DNA from 3 places in the Chelatococcus sp. KU-N122 genome. Region 2 is predicted to be linked to each of the others. Evidence: riboswitches for the same ligand, from Rfam matches in the RefSeq annotation. Region 2 holds a riboswitch; each other region holds the start of a gene.
What was found. A riboswitch is a leader RNA that binds a small molecule or an ion and turns the genes downstream of it on or off. The one in region 2 is predicted to bind cobalamin.
Positions count from the first base shown of each region.

Region 1: linked by a shared signal. The riboswitch ahead of ACZ5PO_RS12350 (class I SAM-dependent methyltransferase) and the one ahead of ACZ5PO_RS14190 (DUF1636 family protein) in region 2 are both predicted to bind cobalamin.
Region 3: linked by a shared signal. The riboswitch ahead of ACZ5PO_RS12260 (ribonucleoside-diphosphate reductase subunit alpha) and the one ahead of ACZ5PO_RS14190 (DUF1636 family protein) in region 2 are both predicted to bind cobalamin.

Region 1 covers NZ_AP043981.1:2,741,162-2,747,484, forward strand. Annotated here, with positions in the region: gene ACZ5PO_RS12345 (TonB-dependent receptor) at 1-2,115, opposite strand, end outside; gene ACZ5PO_RS12350 (class I SAM-dependent methyltransferase) at 2,112-2,855, opposite strand; cobalamin riboswitch at 3,183-3,377, opposite strand; gene ACZ5PO_RS12355 (molybdopterin-dependent oxidoreductase) at 3,502-5,874, opposite strand; gene ACZ5PO_RS12360 (selenium-binding family protein) at 6,107-6,323, shown strand, end outside.
Region 2 covers NZ_AP043981.1:3,167,526-3,173,848, reverse strand. Annotated here, with positions in the region: gene ACZ5PO_RS14200 (cobaltochelatase subunit CobN) at 1-2,838, opposite strand, end outside; gene cobW (cobalamin biosynthesis protein CobW) at 2,861-3,895, opposite strand; gene ACZ5PO_RS14190 (DUF1636 family protein) at 3,892-4,296, opposite strand; cobalamin riboswitch at 4,437-4,649, opposite strand; gene ACZ5PO_RS14185 (VOC family protein) at 4,818-5,231, shown strand; gene ACZ5PO_RS14180 (DUF1254 domain-containing protein) at 5,268-6,323, opposite strand, start outside.
Region 3 covers NZ_AP043981.1:2,720,061-2,726,383, reverse strand. Annotated here, with positions in the region: gene ACZ5PO_RS12280 (acyl-CoA thioesterase) at 1-25, opposite strand, end outside; gene ACZ5PO_RS12275 (hypothetical protein) at 27-257, opposite strand; gene ACZ5PO_RS12270 (isocitrate lyase) at 290-1,909, opposite strand; gene ACZ5PO_RS12265 (short-chain fatty acyl-CoA regulator family protein) at 2,093-3,514, shown strand; cobalamin riboswitch at 3,601-3,802, shown strand; gene ACZ5PO_RS12260 (ribonucleoside-diphosphate reductase subunit alpha) at 3,914-6,323, shown strand, end outside.

The sequences.
Region 1 (6,323 bases), 430 kb from region 2:
GGTGCCGTAGCCGCCGTTGTAGAAGCGCACGTCGGCGAGGATCGGCGCCTTGTCCAGCCCGATGAAGATCGGATGCTCGTTGACGTTGAAGACGTTGTTGACGCCGGCGAAGACCTTGACGCCCTTGAAGACCTCGACCTCCGCCAGCACGTTCCAGACCCAGAACGGGTCCTTGCGGTGGATGTATTCGCGATTGGGCTCGGCGAACGGTACCAGCAGATTTTCTTCGGTGTTGTACCACATGGGGCCGCGCAGCACGCCCTGGATCTGCAACGACCAGTCGTAGCGGTCGAGCTTCTGGCCGAAGCGTGTGCCGATCGCCGCCTCGTACTTGTACATGCGCTCGACGTTGTTGGTGTTGGCGGTGACGGCCGCGCCCTTGTCGGTCATCTCGAAATTATAGAAGCCGTTGGCATAGGCCGTCCAACGCCAGGTGCCGGCATCCTGGCCGAGCATGCGGAAGACGTCGGTGTCGAACTGCATCTCGATGCCGCGCACCACCACGTCCGCCGCGTTGTTGGCGTAGTCGGAGGTGTTGGCCACGCCGGGCCTGAGCCTGGTGATGATGCGGTCGGAGATGACGTTCTGGAACACCGCAGTGTCCAGGCGCCAGCCAGGGCCGGTCAGCGTCATGCCCGCCTCGATCTGCTCCGCCGTCTCCGGCTTGAGGTCGGGGTTGCCGAAGGTGCGGCCGCCGCCCAGCGCGGTGAAGTCCGCGGCGAGCTCGCTCGCCGTCGGCGCCCGGAAGCCGGAGGACGCGCCGACGCGGAAGCCCAGCCAGTCGAGGGCCTGGTAGGTGGCGCCGGTGGCGTAGGTGGTGGCGCTGTAGGGGATGGTGCGTGGCCGCTGGTTGGCGAGGTTGGGCGTCCAATCGAAGCTCGTCGTGCCGTAGGTCTGGCGGATGCCGCCGCGCACGGTCACCTTCTCATTGAAGAAGGTTTGCGAATCCTCCGCATAGAAGCCGTTGGCGGTGTCGGTCTGATTGTTGTCGATGGGGGCGATCTGCGACAGGCTGTTGCCGGGCACGCCCTGGCGATAGCGGTCCGAGCGCAGCGGGCTCGTCTCCCAGTCCCAGCCGAGGATGAGCTTGTTGCCTTCCCAAAGGTTGACCCAGGGCTGGATGCGGGTGCCGTAGACCTCGAGCCGGCGTCGGTTGAAATCGGCGGCGGTGCCTTTCGCCGGCAGGTTGTTGGAGCCTCGCTGCACGGGGGAGGCCCATTTGAAGCGGTCCACGTCGTTGTCGTAATAGGCCTGCGCCATCAGGCCGACGCGGCCGTCAGGCGACTGGCCTTTGTAGGTGACGTCGGCGCCCTGGTTGTAGCGGTCGTCGCGGCTGAGATAGTTGGCGCCCGAGCCGCGGAAGCCCGCATCGTAGATGCCGTCCGAGCGCACGCTGACATCGACGCGGTGGTCCGGGTTGATCTGCAGCCCGATGGCGCCGGCCCAGCCCTTGCGCGCCCAGTCGGTGTTGATCTGGCGGCCGCCGCCGGTGCCCGCATCGTAGTCGTCGCTGCGGCCGCCGTTGAGGCCGAAGTACCAGTCCACCGCATCGTAGACGCCGCCGGTGGCGGCACGGCCCTGGATCAGCCCCCAGCTGCCGCCCGAGGTCTCGACCGTGTTGCCGGGCGCGGTGCGGCCGGTCTTCAGGATGATGTTGATGACGCCGCCGATGTTCTGGCTGCCGTAGATCACCGAGGACGGGCCGCGCACGATCTCGATGCGCTCCACGTGCGCCAGCGACAGCTTGGAGAGGTTGGCTGTGCCGGCGCGGTGGCCGTTGATCAGCACCAGCACCTGGCTGCGGAAGTCCTTGCCCTGGCCGTCGGTGGAGCCGCCGCGGATGTTGATCGAGGTCTGGCCGGGGGTCCACTCGCTGAAGAAGCCGACCGCGTTCTCGGCGAGCAGGTCGGTCACCGACTTGGCCGTCGAATGCTCGATCTTCTGCTGGTCGATGACCTGCACCGTGCCGGGAATGCGGCTGCGCTCCTCCGGCAGGCCGGTCGCCGTCACGACGATCTCGTCGAGCCGTGTGACGTCCTCGGCTGCGGCGGGACATGCGGCGAAGCCGCTCGCGACGGCTGCCGCCAGGCCATGTCGGACTGTTCTCGAGATCACGCTTTGCACCCCCAGGTGAGAATCGCCGATCGCCTCGGCACGTCGAGCCGGTGGCCGCCGGCCTCGTTCACGGCGAGCCGCTCCAGGCGCGCCGCGAGAGTTGGCCTGCGCGCGTCCGCGTCGCTCCAGCCCAGCCGGTCGGCCAGGTACGCGGCGACGGCGCCGATGTCGGCGACCACCAGAGAAAACGTCCAGTCGGCCAGCCGGATGCCGTCCGGCCGGTGCGCGTCGCCGAGCGCCGCGAGCACGATGTCGACGCCGGGCGTCTCGTCCTCGCCATGCCACTCGGCGGGCAGGCAGCCGGCCAGGCACAGCCCGCGCGGGCCGTTCTGCGCCGGCACGACCCAGGCGACGGGGCCGGCGCTCCACTCCCGGCAGCGGGCGAGGAAGGGCAGCGGGGCCTGGAGCGGCGCCGGCATGTTGGCGGCGAGCACGGTGTCGAAGCGGCCGATACCGGTCGCCTCCTGCCAGTCGCAGGCGACGATTCGCGACGGCCCGTCGGGCACAGCGAGCCGCGCTCGCATGACGGGCGCCGGCTCGATCGCCGTCCAGTGGCAGCCGGGGTCGCGCAGCGCGCGCCCGAGCTGGCCGCCGCCGGCGCCGACGTCGAGGAAGTGGCCGAAGCGGCCGACGGCCTGGCGCAGCAGCGGCGCGACCTTGGCCGCGTAGTCGGACGTATCGATGCCGGATGCGTAGAGGCCGAGCGGATCGACAGGACGCCGGGCGGGCGGGTCAGACATGAGCGTGGATTCCAATATGCAATGTTATAACGTTACTCAAATACTCGCCTGAGGCAACCCGGCGCCAGCACACACGATGCAACGCCGATGAGCAGGCCCATGTCTGGCGTTCGCGCCGTTCCGGTCCGCCGCCGAGCGCAGAGTTCCGCCCACGGCGCGCGGGCACGCGCCAGCATGCTGGGGGACGCGGACGATGGGGATGGTGGTCACGGGATCGGGCCTCGGCGGCAACGTCAGTGGCACGTCACCGCGAACGAAGCCTCCCCGGGCGCCTGGCTGCGCTCGGTTCGGCAACGGATCGGTGCACCCCGCCCGACGCGTGCTCGCGTGTGACCACGACTGACGGCAGGTCTCCTGGCTCGCGGGTCTCGCTCCTCCGCTGCCTTCCCGGCCCCAGGGGACCAGTGGCACGATGCGGACGAATCACCGCTTACAGTTGCGGGGGCAGCCGCGGCATCGGGCCCAAGCCCTCACCGCGTTCCCTTTCAATCCCCGAGGGGAACCGTCACCGTCACCATAAAGGGGAAGCGTCCGAGGTCAAACGGCCGGCGGCGAGAGATCCGCCGGATCGGCGGCAGCACGGCGAAGGTGTGACACTTGCGTCACGGACGGCGGCCGCGGCGGCCGGTGCGCGCCGGGCCGTCGATTACGGCCGGCTGATATCGTCGACCGGCACCACCTCGCAGAGCGACGAGCGCAGACCCATCGAGCCGCTGATCGGATCCGTCTGGTCGCCGGCAATGAGCCGGTTGTAGTTGGCGCCGCCGTCGGAGAGCGCATCGTAGCCGGGCCGTCCCAGCTCGTCGTTGCCTTGCCACCAGCCGTACTGCGCGCTGACGACGCGCGCGTCCAGGCTGGCGTCGAACCTGGCGCGCATGCGCGCCCGCGCCGTGCCGGTGCGGATCTCCACCCAATCGCCGTCGCCGATGCCGCGCGCGCCGGCGGTGTCCGGGTGCAGGCTGATCTCGGGATCGGGCGCGCGGCGGCGCAGGGACGGGATGTGGCGGTGCTGGCCGTGGCAGTAGTGGACGACCTTGGCCGAGGTGAGCACCAGCGGATAGGGGCTGCCGGGCGCGGCATAAGGCGAGCGTGCCGGCTCGACGAAATGGGGCAATGGGTCCTGTCCGGCATCGCGGAACCGCTCGGAAAAGACCTCGATCTTGCCGGTCGGCGTGTTGAAGCCGCCGGTCTTGTAGCGAAAATAGTGCGGCTCGCCGGCCACGCTGATGCCGCCGGGCCGGGCGAGCAGGTCATCGAGCGCGAGGCCCAGCGGTTCCAGGATCGCGGCGAAGCCCGCCCGCATGTCCCCCTCCCAGAACAGATGGCCAAGGCCGAGCCGCTTTGCGAGCTCGAAGACGACTTGTCCATCGGACCGCGATTCCCCCGCGCTCGCCACCGCAGCCTGCCGGAACTGGACGAGGTTCTCCGCCCGCTGGCTTCCCTCGAAGCCGACGCGGAGCGTCTCGCGCTCCCACGCCGTATTGATGGGCAGGAAGATATCGGCGAACGCCGCCGTCGGCGACATGACGACGTCGGCGTGAACGTGGAACTCGAGCTTCGCGAGGGCTTGTGCGGCGCGGGCGCCGTCCGCGTGGTTGACGATGAAATTGCGCCCGAAGCCGACCACGGCCCTGATCGGGTAGGGCTTACCGTCGAGGATGGCGTCGTAGAGGGCGTCCGCTCCCACCCAATTGTTGCGGCCCGGCCCGAGGGGCGAACGCGCCAGCTCGATGCATTTGGCCCGCTGCTCGGCCGGCATGAGCTCATGGCCGCTGACGTCGCGAGCGGGCGGCCGGGAGAACTCAACGTTGCCGCCCGGCGCATCGAAGCTGCCGGTCAGGGCCATCAGCAAGGCGATGGCCCGGTCCATCTGCGTGGCGTTGGTGTGCTGGCCGACGCCGGACCACGCGTAGTAGCTGACGGGACGGGCGGCGAAGAGCAACTGGGCCGTTTCCGTCACCTGCTCCTTGCGGACCCAGGTCAGCTCCTCGACGCGCTCGGGCGAATAGGGCTCGCAGAGCTCCCGATAGAGGCTGAAGGCGGACCGGCAGGTCAGGGGCGCGCCGCCAACGGCGGCAAGCGTGACAGTGGCGTCGAGGGCCGGCGCGCGGCCGTCCGCGTAGGCGCGCTGCGACGGCGAATAGGCGACGGGCTCGCCCCTGGCGCCGTCCCACGCCATCAGATCGTCGGCTTCCGCACCCGCGGGCCGGACCGCCAGATCGCCGGCGCGCAGGAAGCGCTTGGTATCGGCCCGCACCAGCAGCGGGCCGTTCGTCCAGTCCCGCATGAAGCCGACGTCGTACCAGCCGTGGCGGATCATCTCCCGGGCGATGCCGAGCGCCAGCGCACCGTCGGCCCCGGGACGCACACGCAGCCATTGGTCGGCGCGGGCAGCAAAGCCGGCGCGCCGGGGATCGACGACGACGAGACGGGCGCCGCGCGTGCGGGCCGCGCCCGTCGCCTTGGCATGGTCGAGCCAGGTGGCGCTCGGATTATGGCCCCACAGCACGACGCAGCCCGACTGTTCGAAGTCGGGCGAGGCGATCGACCGGCCGAACGTGTAGGCGTGGGCATAGTCCTTGTGCCAGTTGCAGATCTCCGTGCCGTAGGCCGTGTTCGGGCTGCCGAAGGCATTGATGAAGCGCTCGATCCAGCGCAGGTCGTCGGAGATCGGCGTGGCGCTGGGCGTGGTGAGCCCGAACGCCACGGCCTCGGCGCCGGACTCGTCGCGGATGCGGCCGAGCTCGGTCGCGACGCGCGCCAGGGCCTCGTCCCAGGATATGCGCTGCCAGCCGGGATCCGGATCGCCCTTCGGCCGGGTCCGCTTCAACGGGTACAGCTGGCGCTGCGGATTGTAGATGATTTCCGGCGCCGCCCGCCCCTTGATGCAGAGCGACTGGCCGGTCGGATGCTCGGGGTTCGGCTCCTGCGCGATGAAGCGGCCGTCCCGCGTGACGAAGATCGCGCCGCAGCGCGACTTGCACAGCGCGCAGAACCCGGGCGTGCGTGTTTCGGTCATGCTCGTATCGACGTTCGTCATGGCGCAACGCAGGGCCTTCGTGCGGCGGAGCGCCGGCAAGCTCATCGGCCGCCGGCACCGATCGCTTCAGCATACGCGGGAATCGGCGGATGCGCTCCCATGCAGCGCCGATCGCCTGCGTGGCGTCGAATCCGAATGCGGACGACATGTCACGCCTCAGCGCGTACATTTAATCGCTGGCGAAAACGCCGGCGTCTTCGGGAGGATCATCATGGCAAGCTGGCGACCCGACCCCTCGTTCTATCCTTCGCCGCGGATGGCGGCCAAGGCACCGCGTGAGAGCCTGGCCTACGTGGCCTCCTTCGACCCCGAGCGTGCCAAGCCCGATGCGATCGCCGTCGTCGACGTCGATCCGGCCTCGTCCACCTATGCGCAGATCGTCGGCCAGGTCGACATGCCCCACGCCGGCGACGAGCTGCATCACTTCG
Region 2 (6,323 bases):
GGGCAGCACCTCGACGCCGGTGACGCGGCCGGTCGCCGGATCGCGGGTGGCGCGGCAGCCCATGAGAGCGAGGCCCTGGGCGATCTCTTCGCCGCCGGTCCGCAGGGTGGCGCTGCCCCAGAGGTCGACCACCAGGCTGCGCGGCCACTCGCCGTGGGCCTGCCGGTACTGACGCAGCACCTCGTCGGCGGCGAGGCGCGCCAGCTCGGTGGCGGTGGCGGTCGGCAAGGTGCGCGGGTCGGCGGTGAACAGGTTGCGGCCGGTGGGCATCACGTCGGCCCGGCCGCGCGCCGGCGCGCCGGCCGGCCCCGGCGCGATGCGGCGGCCGGCGAGCGCGGCGAGCAGAGCGTCGCGCTCCTCCAGGCCGCAGGCGCCGCGGCCATAAACGTGCAGGCCGTCCTTTACCGCCATGTCCTTGAGGTCACAGAGCTGCGCATCGATACGCTGCAGCGCCTCGTCGTCATCGACATCGTCGGCGGCGATGCCGAGCTCGGGGCCCAGGCCAGCGCGCTCGGCCGCCTCGACGATCAGCCGCGCCAGCCGGCCGCGCCGGCGCGGATCGAGCCCGTCGGCCTGGGCGTATTCGTCGACCAGTTGCTCCAGTTCGCCGAGCGGCCCCGACAGGCCGGCGGCGACGGTCGGCGCCGGCAGGTGGCCGAGGGTGACGGCGGCGATGCGCCGCTTGGCCTGCGCCGCCTCGCCCGGGTTGCTGACGATGAAGGGGTAGACAACCGGCAGCGCCCCGAGGACGAGCTCGGGAAAGCTCGCCGCATCGAGCGCCACGGCCTTGCCCGGCAGCCACTCGAAGGTGCCGTGCGCGCCCATGTGCACCAGCGCATCGGCATGCCGCTGGAGCCAGCAGCCGAAGGCGAGCAGCGCGTGCCGCGGCGGCAGTGCCGGGTCGTGGTAGTCGGCGCGCCGGTCGAGCGCCGCGCCGCGCTCCGGCGGCAGGGCGGCAAGCACCTGGCCGAACGCCGCCACGCGGAAGCGGAAAGCGCCGCCGACGAGGGCCAGATCGGCCGCCGGATCGCCCCACGCGGCGGTCACGGCAGTCGCAGCTGCAGGCGGCAGGGTGGCGAACCAGCGCCGGTAGTCGGCCAGCGACAGGGCGGCAGCGGTCCCGCTGCTTACCTCGCCCCGCTTGCGGGGAGAGGTCGGGTTGCGCGCCAGCGCAACCCGGGTGAGGGGGAGCTCAGAAGAGGGCTCGAGGCCGGTCACGCCACGCGGCAAGCCCCCCTCACCCCGCCCTCTCCCCACAAGTGGAGCGAGGGTGCGCGGTGGCGCGGCCCCGCCTCTGTCCTGATTGCGAGAAGCGGCTGGACCGCCCCCCACCAGTCCCTGCGCTGCGCTCGGGTCGGCCAGCCGCCGCGCCAACTCCCCAGGCCCGCAGGCATATGCACCTCCCTCCCCCCACGGAGTGGCGGGGAGGGGCAGGGGTGGGGGGCGATCCAGCTTCTCGACGGTGTCAGAACAAGAACCTGCGCCCCCGGACGGAACTCTCTGCCCAGCCTCCAGGCGCTCCAACAGCGCGCGCGCATCGGCCGGGCGGTCGGCGACCGTGTAGCCGGCCTCGACCAGGTCATCGAGCAAGGCCAGCACGCTTGCCGGCACGTCGAGACCGACCGCATAGCCCGCGCGCCCCGCCGCACCCGGATACTCCGGCAGCACGACGGCGACGCGCCGCTGCGCGGCCGCCGTGCGGCCGAGCCTGACCAGGGCGGCGGCGCGGCGGGCGACGGCCATCGCCCGGTCCGGCTCGGCCCGGTTGGCGAGGCCGGTGAAGCAGAGCTCGCCGCTCGGGGCCGCCGGGTCCTTGAATGACAAGGCGCCGGCGAGCACGCGGCCGTCGAGCTCCGGCAGCACCACGTGCATGGCGAGGTCCGCGGCGGCGAGGCCGCGCGGGCTCCCCTGCCAAGCCTCGCGGCGCGTCGTCGCCACGATCGCCTGCAGCAGCGGCGCAGTGCTGCCGGCGAAGGGGTCGGCGGCTTCGTCGTCCATGCCGAGGGCGAAGCCCGTGGTGGTCACGATGAGGGCCGGATCGAGGGCGGCCACGGCGGCACGCACGAAGGCGGCGCAGGCGGGGTCCTTCAGGCTGCCGACCATGATCGGCACCGCCGCCAGCGCCACGCCAAGCTCGCTGCCGGCCTGTGCAAGCGCGGTGCAGAGCGCGTCGACGGGGGCGAGGTCGTCGGCGAGGTAGAGCGAGCGGTAGAAGACGATGGCGACGGGCGCCGCGCCCTGCGGCAGCCGGGCCGGCATCGCCTCCGCCGCCACGAGCCCCTCGCCGGGCAGGTAGAAGGCGGCCGCCGGCACCGGCGTCGGCTCCTCCGCCGCGCTGTCGGCGCCGGCGTGGCGGGCCAGGCGCCGCAGCAGCGCGCCCATGTTGGCGCTGCCGCCGGCGCGAAAATAGCCGAGCAGCGCCTCCGCCTCGGCGGCCGGCAGCGTGGAGCGGGCCATGAGGCCGGGATCGTCCCTGTCCTCCCCCGGCAGCACGGCGAGCGCGACGCCCCGGGCGCGGGCGAGCTCACCCAGCCGCTCGGCCCCGTAGCGCCACCAGTCGAGGCCGCCGAGCAGGCGCACTACGATGACCTTGGCGTGGGCGGCGACCTTGTCGAGCCACAGGTCGACGGAGAGCGGATGGCGCAGGTCGCGCAGATTGGCGAGGCGCAGGCTCGGCAGCGCCTCGCCGCGCTCCTGCGCCGTGCGCCAGGCGGCGGCGAGGCCGCCCAGGTCGCTGTCGGTGAAGGAGACGACGACCATGTCGCCCGGCGCCTGGGCGAGATCGACCGGTTCGATCAGATCGACGATCGTCGCCGTGGTCGTCGCGAGCAGGTGCATGGGCGTGCGGCCCCAGTCCAGGTCAGGCCAACAACGTGCGCTCGACCGCGCCGCGGTCGAGGCCCTTGAGGCCAATGACGACGATCTGGCCGCGGCGTGCCTCGCCGGGCCCCCAGTCGCGGTCGTAGTGGTGGCTGACGCGGCTGCCGACGCCCTGCACCAGGAGCCGCATGGGCTTGCCGGCGACGGCGGCGAAGCCTTTCACCCGCAGCACGTTCTGGGCCTCGGCGGTGGCGGCGATGCGCGCGGCCAACGCCTTGGGGTCTGCCACCTCCGGCAGCGCCACGACGAAGCTGTCGAAATCGTCGTGGTCGTGATCCAGCTCGTCGTCGTGCAGCGTCTTGCGGTTGTCGATGTCGGCCTCGGTGCCGACGCCGAGGCCCAGCAGCACAGCCGGGTCGACCTCGCCGCGCGCCGCCTGGACGATGGTGACGGTGCGCCCCAGCGCCTGCTCCACTTCGGTGCGGGCACGGCCGAGGCCCGCCGCATCGACGAGGTCGCCCTTGCTGAGCACGATCAGGTCGGCGCAGGCGATCTGGTCGGCGAACACCTCTTCCACCGGGTCGTCGTGGTCGAGCTGGTCGTCCGCCTCCCGCTGGGCGGCCAGCGCCTCCATGTCGTCGGCGACGCGGCCGTCGGCCAGCGCCGCCCCGTCCACCACGGCGACGACGCCGTCGACGGTGACCCGGCTCTTGATCGCCGGCCAGTGGAAGGCCTGCACCAGCGGCTTGGGCAGCGCGAGGCCCGAAGTCTCGATGACGATGTGATCGACCTTGGGGTCGAGCGCCAGGATGCGGTCGAGGGCGGGGACGAAATCGTCGGCCACGGTGCAGCACAGGCAGCCGTTGGCGAGCTCGACGATGTTCTCGTCCGGGCAGGCTTCATCGCCGCAGCCCTTGAGCAGCTCGCCGTCGATGCCGACGTCGCCGAACTCGTTGACGATGACGGCGAGCCGGCGGCCGTCGGCGTGGGCGAGCAGATGGCGGATCAACGTCGTCTTGCCGGAGCCCAGGAAGCCGGTGACGATGGTGCAGGGGACGCGGGCGAGCTCGGTCATGAACGGGTCTCCGGCGTCGGGGTCTCCACGCCCGGGAGCGGCGGGATGCGCGCGACGACGCCTTTGCGGAAGGAAAGCGGGCGCTCGCGCCACGGCACGATGCCGTCGGGGGAGCCGTGATAGAGCTGGGCGGCGGCGACGATGTCGTCGACGTGGCCGGCGCCGTCGAGGTCGCCGACCACGTAGGTCCATTTGCCGGGGGCCTGCAGCGCGACCGTGCACGGCCGCTTGCACACCGACAGGCACTGCACCTCGCGCACCGCGATGGCGCTGCCGCCGAGACGGGCATCGAGCGCTGCGGCGAGCGCCCGGCCGGGCTCGTCATAGGCACCGTCCGCCTCGCCCGTGGGCTTGCGGCAGGTGGTGCAGACGAGGAGGACGGTGTCGGGCGCGGCGCTCACGCGGCAGGCCCGCCCCGGCGCCGGGGCGCCTGGACCATGGCCGGCACGCTCATGGGCGGGCGCGGCACGGGAGCTGCATGCGCGGATCGACGTGGATGCGTACCAGAATCATGGCGAACTCCTTCGCCGCCCCACCGGCGGCAGGTCGTTGCGCGACGGCCGGTCTCCTGGCTCACGGCTTAAGCGCCCACGCCGCCTTCCCGGACGGATGTCCAGTGGCCATTGGCGTCAGGCTCGCCGCTTACAGTTGCGGGGGCAGCTGCGGCCTTGGCCCGGGCAGATCGCCCGCGGCCGCACCGCATTCCCTCTCCACGGGCGCGCCCGTGGAGGTAACCGTCGCAAACGCCCACTTGGCGGAGGCAGGCCGTGCTTGTCAATGGCAGCCTCGGGCTCGGCCCCGGAAGGCGGGCATGGTCCCTGATGCGCATCAAGGACCAACGCACCAAACATTGGCATCGCGCAGTCATCTCAAGCTGGGATGATGCCGGGAATCACAAGGACAAAGACAAGGAGTGCAGCGGATGCTGTCGCACGTCACCGTCGGGATCACCGACTTCGACCGGGCCTTCGCCTTCTACGACGCCCTGATGAGCGTGCTCGGCTACCCGATGGCCGATGCCGACCCGGAGACCGCCTGGGCGTTCTGGCGGCCGGCCGATGCGGACCGCCCGCTGTTCATCATCGGCGCCCCCTACGACGGCCAGCCGCACGACGCCGGCAACGGCCAGATGGTGGCGCTGCTGGCGCGCAATCGCGCCACCGTCGACCGCTGCCACGCGCTGGCGCTGAACCGCGGCGCCGTCGACGAGGGCGCGCCGGGCCTGCGTCCGCACTACCACCCCCACTTCTACGGCGCCTATTTTCGCGATCCGGACGGCAACAAGCTCTGCGTCTGCTGCCATGAGCCGGAGCCGGAGGGCTCGCTCGACGTCTGAGCGGGCGACGCCCGCGTCCCGCCCGCATCGCCTCCGTCAGTCCACCCGCTTCACCGGCGGCGGCGCCCAGCTGCCGTCCAGCACCTGCGCCTTGGGCCAGTAGAGGCGCATGTTCATGGTAAACGCGCCCTTCGCCGGCGCCGGCAGCCAGTTGGCCTCCTTGTCTCTGCCGGGGCTCTCGCGCTGGATGTGCAGATCGAGCGAGCCGTCGGGGCTGAGCTTCAGCGCATCGCGATCGCCGATGGCGTAGCGGTCGATGGGGTTGGCGGTGAACAGCTGCCGTTCGTCGTACATGGTCAGCGACCAGAAGGCGCGCGCCGGCGGCAGCTTGTCCTTGTCGAAATGCACGACGTAGCGGTGGGCGCTGTCGAAGGGCCGCCCCTCCGAGTCCGCGAAGGCGGTGGGGTACACGGCATCGTCCGGCGCATTGGCGCCGAGCCCGCCGTAGGCGACGCCCGCCCGGTGCAGGTAGTCCGCACCGTAGGTGCCGATGGCGGTGAGGTTCGTGCGCCAGCCGTTCTGTGACACGCCGGCCTTCGTCCACGCCGCCTTGATCCGCGGCAGCGCCGCCGCGGGCGCCGCCTTCAGGGCAGCCTGAACCTCCTTGGGCTGGTCGGCGAGGGAGAAGCTCTGGCCCGGCACGAGGCCGATCCGCTTCATGCGGTCGATGATGGGGTAGTCGTTGGCGTGGGGCGGGTTCACCTTCATCAGCTCGGCGAAGCGGGCGAAGAAGACGCCCGCCTCCATCGTGTCGACCTGGTCGGGCGGGGCGCTCATGTCCAGCTTGGCATCCACCTCGCCGTTCGGCGGGGTGTAGGGCTTGTCGTAGGCGCTCAGCGGCACCGCCTTGATGCCGTCCTGGAAGGCGTGCACGGCGGCGTAGTCGGCCTTGCCGTTGGTCTGCACGCGCCCGCCGATCCAGCCGCCGGCCGTCGGGCTGTCATAGCGCTCGACGCCGGCCGGCATCTCGCCGCGCCAGCCCGGCCCGACGATGGCGAACGTCTGCGCCCCGTTGCCGGTGGCGCGGGTGCCGGGCACGGCGAACACATCAGACCATTTGTCCAGCATCGGCAGCAGGTAGTAGCGCCCGCC
Region 3 (6,323 bases), 450 kb from region 2:
CCGTCGACGACGGGTGCGCGGTCATGTCAGCGGCCTTCGGGCGCCGCGGTGTCGCGCACCAGCGGGATCATCTGGTCGCCCCAGTTGCCGGTGCCGTCGTGGTGACGGGAGACCCGCACCAGTTCCACCGACACCCCGGCGGCCACGGCGCGGACGATCGCCTCGTTCATTCTGTGGACCGCGTCGGCCACGCGATGGATGGCGCGGTCGCGCTCGGTCAGCTCCGGTTTGTCGATGGCCTTGAACTCCACACCCATGGTGTCCTCCCGGCTCTGTTGCGATGGCCCGGCTATTCCGCCGCGAACTGGCTCATGGTGTTGGCGCCGCCGCCGGCCTTGAGCGCCCTGCTGCCGCCGACCATTTCCTTGAAGGCATCGCCAAGATCCGAGCCGACCTCGTGCTGGTGCTTGACCGCCGAGATGCCCCGCCGGATCTCCGCGCGCTGCACCGTGTTGACGTAGGCTTTCATCCGCTCCGGCCCGAAATAGCCGCACGACAGCTCGTCGACGCTCTTGGCCGTCAGGTGGAACGTCGGCAGCGTGATCAGGTTGTGGAACACGCCCGCCTTGGTGGAGATGTCAGCCTGGAAGCGGGCGAGGCGAGCATCCGCCTCCCGCCCGAGCTCGCTGTCGTCCAGCTCGGCCGCCATGAGGCCCGCGCCGTCCGGATACGTGTCCGGGGTGATGCGCCCTTCGGCAATCCATTGGGCGCGCACCTGCTTGCGGATGTTGAGCGTCCAGTTGAACGAAGGCGAGTTGTTGTAGGCCAGCTTGGCGCTGGGAACGGCCTTGCGGATCTCGCCCACCATCGAGGCGATCTCCTCGACATCGGGCGCGTCCGTCTCGATCCACAGCAGGTCGGCGCCGCCTTCGGTCAGCGACGCGATGCAATCCTCGATCACGCGGGCGCGGCCGGTGCCTTCCCGAAACGCGAACAGGCCGTTGGGCATGCGGACCGGCTTGACGAAGGAGCCGTCCAGGTAAAGCGCGATGTCCCCGTCGCGGATCGGGTTGGCAGGGCTGATCGGCTCGGTCTTGAGCCATTTGATGTAGCTCGACGCCAGGTCGCCCGGCTGCTGGCTCACCGGCACCTTCTGCGTCAGCCCGGCGCCGAGGCTGTCGGTGCGGGCGACGATGACGCCGTCCTCGACGCCGAGGTCCTCGAAGGCGAGCCGGCAGGCGCGCAGCTTCTCGATGAAGTCCTCGCGCGGCACCGTGACCTTGCCGTCCTGGTGGCCGCACTGCTTGGCGTCGGAGACCTGGTTCTCGATCTGCAGGCAGCAGGCGCCCGCCTTGATCATCTCCTTGGCCAGAAGGTAGGTGGCGTGCTCGTTGCCGAAGCCGGCGTCGATGTCGGCGATGATCGGCACCACGTGGCTTTCGAAGCCGTCGATGGCGGCGATGGCAGCCGCCTCCGCTGCCGGATTGCCGCCAACCCGCGCGTCGCGCAGCGCCTTGAACAAATCGTTGAGCGCCACCTCGTCGGCCTGCCGCAGCGAGGTGTAGATCTCCTGGATCAGGTCGACGACGGCCGTCTTCTCATGCATCGACTGGTCGGGCAGATGGCCGAAGCGGTTGCGCAGGCCCGCGACCATCCAGCCGGACAGATAGACGTAGGCGCCCTTCGCGGTGCCGCGCAGACGCTTGACCGCCTTGATCATCTGCTGGGCATGGAAGCCCGACCAGCAGCCGAGCGACTGGGTGAATTGCGACGGGTCGGCGTCGTAGGCGGCCATGTCGGCGCGCATTACCTTCGCCATGGACCGCGCGATGTCGAGATGCGTGTCGAAGGTATTCTGCTGCCGAAGCTGGACGATGTCGTCGATGCCGATGCCGCCCGGAGCGACGCCGCTCGGAAAGCGCGCCAGCAACTCGCCACGGAGTTCCGCATAGCTCTTGCGCTGCTGCATGAAGCCGGTCCTTCCACACTCGGAATCTTGGGTTGCTGCGCTGGGGCGCTGCCCGCGGCCCCTTGCGAGCGATCATCCTTCTCGCAATATTCGCTTCAACGTGTCGGCAAAAGAGCTGAAAATGCGAGGATTTGTGGAGACTTCACCTCGAATTTGCGAAGCTTGCAAAGTCGCGGCCGATCGATGAGGAAGGCCTATGTCGGTGTCCGGCTGAGGCGCTTGCGGGAGGAGCGGAGGCTCACGCAAGCCGCCCTCGCCCATGCACTCGGCCTCTCCGCGAGCTACCTCAACCAGCTCGAGAAGAACCAGCGTCCGCTGACGGTGCCGGTGCTGCTGAAGATCAACGAGGTCTTCGGCGTCGACGTGCAGCTGTTCTCGGAAGGGGACGAGGCGCGGCTCATCTCGGACCTGCGCGAAGCGTTTTCCGATCCCGCCAACCCGGAAGCCGTCAGCGTGAGCGAGGTCAAGGAGATCGCGGCGGCCATGCCGGCGCTGGGGCGCGCCGTGGTGGCGCTGCATCGGCGCTATCGCCACGCGCTCGAGCGGGCGGACGCCATGGCGGCCGAGCTTGGCCTGGGTGCCGGCGGCGTCACCACGCTGACGGCGCCGATGCCCTACGAGCAGGTGCGCGACTTCTTCTACGCCCACCACAATCACTTCGCCGAGCTGGACGAGGCCGCCGAACGTCTGTCCGATGCCGAGGAGCTCGGCGCGTCGGGGGAGATTGCAGCGAGCCTGGCCGCGTGCCTGGAGCGGCGCCATAGCGTGCGGGTCGGCGTGGAGACGCGGGACGTCGCGACCGTTCAACGCCACTATCAGGCCGCCGAGCGGGTGCTGTGGCTGTCACCCCGCCTCGACCCGGGCCAGCGCGCCTTTCAGATCGCGACGCAGCTCGCGCTGCTCGAGATGCACGGCGTCATCGAGCGTCTGGCGTCGGAGGCCGCGGCGGGCTCGCGCGAGACGCACGCGCTAGCCCGTCTCGGCCTAGCCAACTATGTCGCCGGAGCCCTCCTCATGCCGTATCGGAGCTTTCTCGCGGCGGCGGAGGCGGAACGTTACGATATCGACATCCTGAGCCAGCGCTTCGGCGTGGGCTTCGAGACCGTCTGCCATCGGCTGAGCTCGCTGCAGCGCCCGGGCGCCACGGGCGTGCCGTTCTTCTTCGTGCGGGTCGACCGGGCCGGCAACATCTCCAAGCGGCAATCGGCGACCGACTTCCATTTTTCCCGCGTCGGCGGCACCTGCCCCCTGTGGAACGTCTACGAAGCGTTCGCACAGCCCGGACGCATCTTGACGCAGGTCGCGCAGATGCCGGATGGGCGCACCTATCTCTGGATCGCGCGGACCGTGCATCACGCGACCGGCGGCTACGGCCATCCGGGAAAGACCTTCGCCATCGGGCTCGGCTGCGACATCCGCCATGGCGGGCGACTGGTCTACTCCAAGGGGCTCGACCTCGACGATCCGATCGCCGCCACGCCGATCGGCGCAGGCTGCAAGGTTTGCGAGCGCCCCGCCTGCCCGCAGCGCGCCTTCCCGGCGATCGGCCGGGCGCTCGACGTCGACGAGAACCGCAGCGCATTCACCCCCTATGCGGCGAGCTGACGGAGCCCGGCGGGAGGCGGACGGAGCGCCTGTGGACGGACTCGCGCGGACACACGCCAGCAGTTGACATCACCGCGGGCCAGACCGCTACATGTAGCGGTCACGGTCTCTCGAATCGAGAGCTAAGAGGGAAGCCGGTGCGCCGCATGGCAAAGCCGGAGCTGCCCCCGCAACTGTAAGCGGCGAGCCCACGTCCATCCTATGCCACTGAGGCCGAAGGCCTCGGGAAGGCCGGACCGAAGGCGTCGACCCGCGAGCCAGGAGACCTGCCGCGACACCATGAACGTCCTCGGGCGGGGTGTCCCGGCGGATCGCTTGCGCGGATCGGGCCGTGGCCCGATGTGGCGTTACGCACGCGATTGCCCGGCCCAAGCCCCCATGCAGCTGGGGTCCTCGGCAATGTCAGTTTCCCTGTCCACCGAAAGTGCGGCGCCGGCGTCCGGCGCGATCGGCATCGTCGAGCGCGCTCCGCCGACCGAGCCCGGCTATCAGCTCATCCGCCGCAACGGCGCCGTCACGCCCTTCGACCCGACCAAGATCAGCATCGCCGTGACGAAGGCGTTCCTCGCCGTCGAAGGCAGCGGCGCGGCCGCCTCGCGGCGCGTCCACGATGTCGTCGCGGCCCTCACCGACCAGGTCGTCGCCAGCCTGAAGCGCAGGGTCGACGCCGGCCGCACCTTCCACATCGAGGACGTGCAGGATCAGGTCGAGCTCGCGCTGATGCGCGGCGAGCACCACAAGGTCGCCCGGGCCTATGTGCTGTATCGCGAAGAGCGCGCCCGGGAGCGCAAGGCCGGCGCCGAGACCGCGGCAGCGGCCGAGCCCGCCGCTGCGCCGCGCATGCGCCTGGCGGACGGCACGCTCGTACCGCTCGATGCGGCGCGGCTCGCGGCCGTCGTCGGCGAGGCTTGCATGCAGCTCGACGGCACCTCGGTCGAGTCCATTCTGCGCGAGACCAGGCGCAATCTCTACGACGGCATCTCGGTCGGCGAGCTCGAGCTGGCGCCGATCCTGGCCGCGCGCACGCTGATCGAGACCGAGCCGAACTATGCCAAGGTCAGCGCACGGCTGTTGCTCGACAAGCTGCGCCGGGAGGCTCTGTCGTTCCTGGCCGGGCGCGCCGACCAGGCCACGCATGGCGAGATGACGTCCCGTTACGGCGACTATTTTCGAGCGTACGTGCGCGCCGGCGTCGGCGCGGAGCTGCTCGACCCGGAGCTCGCCCGCTTCGACCTCGCCCGCCTCGCGGCAGCGCTGAAGCCGGAGCGCGACCTCCAGTTCGACTATCTCGGCCTCCAGACGCTTTACGACCGCTATTTTCTGCACGTGCGCGGCGCGCGCTTCGAGCTGCCGCAGGCCTTCTTCATGCGTGTCGCCTGCGGCCTGGCGATGCGCGAGATCGACCGCGAGGCGAAGGCGGTCGAATTCTACGACCTGCTCTCCTCGTTCGCCTTCATGGCGTCGACGCCGACCCTGTTCAACGCCGGGACCCTGCGGCCGCAGCTGTCGTCGTGCTTCCTCACGACGGTACCGGACGATCTGGACGGCATCTTCAAGTCGGTCAGGGACAACGCGCTCCTCGCCAAGTATTCCGGCGGCCTCGGCAACGACTGGACACGGGTGCGGGGCCTCGGCGCCCACATCAAGGGCACCAACGGCGACAGCCAGGGCGTCGTGCCCTTCCTCAAGGTCGCCAACGACGCCGCCATCGCCGTCAACCAGGGCGGCAAGCGCAAGGGCGCCGTCTGCGCCTACCTCGAAACCTGGCATGTGGATATCGAGGAATTCCTCGACCTCCGGAAGAATACCGGCGACGAGCGCCGCCGCACCCACGACATGAACACCGCCAACTGGGTGCCGGACCTGTTCATGCAGCGCGTTGCGGAGGACGGCCCCTGGACCTTGTTCTCGCCGGACGAGACACTGGACCTGCACGACCTCTACGGCCCGGCCTTCAGGCAAGCCTACGAGGCCTACGAGGCCAAGGCGGCGCGCGGCGAGATCAAGGTGTTCAAGCAAGTCCGCGCCATCGATCTGTGGCGGCGCATGCTGACCATGCTGTTCGAGACCGGCCATCCCTGGATCACCTTCAAGGACCCCTGCAACATCCGCTCGCCGCAACGCCACGTCGGCGTGGTTCACTCGTCCAACCTCTGCACCGAGATCACCTTGAACACCTCCGACGACGAGGTCGCCGTGTGCAACCTGGGCTCGGTCAACCTGGCCGCTCATGTCACGGTGCAGGGCCTCGACAGCGCCCGGCTCGCCCGCACCGTGGCGACGGCCATGCGCATGCTCGATAACGTCGTCGACATCAATTTCTACACGATCCCCGAGGCGCGCCGCTCCAATCTGCGGCACCGCCCGGTCGGCCTCGGCCTGATGGGCTTTCACGACGCGCTGCAAGCGCTACGCCTGCCCTACGGCTCGGCGGCGGCGGTCGAATTCGCCGACCGTTGCATGGAAGCCATCTCGTTCCATGCCATCTCGGCGTCGGTCGAGCTTGCAGCCGAGCGCGGGCGCTATCCCAGCTTCGAGGGATCGCTGTGGGCGCAGGGGATCCTGCCGATCGACTCGCTGGAGCTGCTGGCCGAGGCGCGCGGCGAGCTCGACCTGGATCGCTCGACGACCCTCGACTGGGAGAGCCTGCGGGCGCGGGTGAAGAGCGTCGGCATGCGCAACTCTAACACCATGGCGATCGCCCCCACTGCGACGATCTCCAATATCTGCGGGGTCTCGCAATCGATCGAGCCCGCCTATCAGAACCTCTTCGTCAAATCCAACATGTCCGGCGACTTCACCGTGGTGA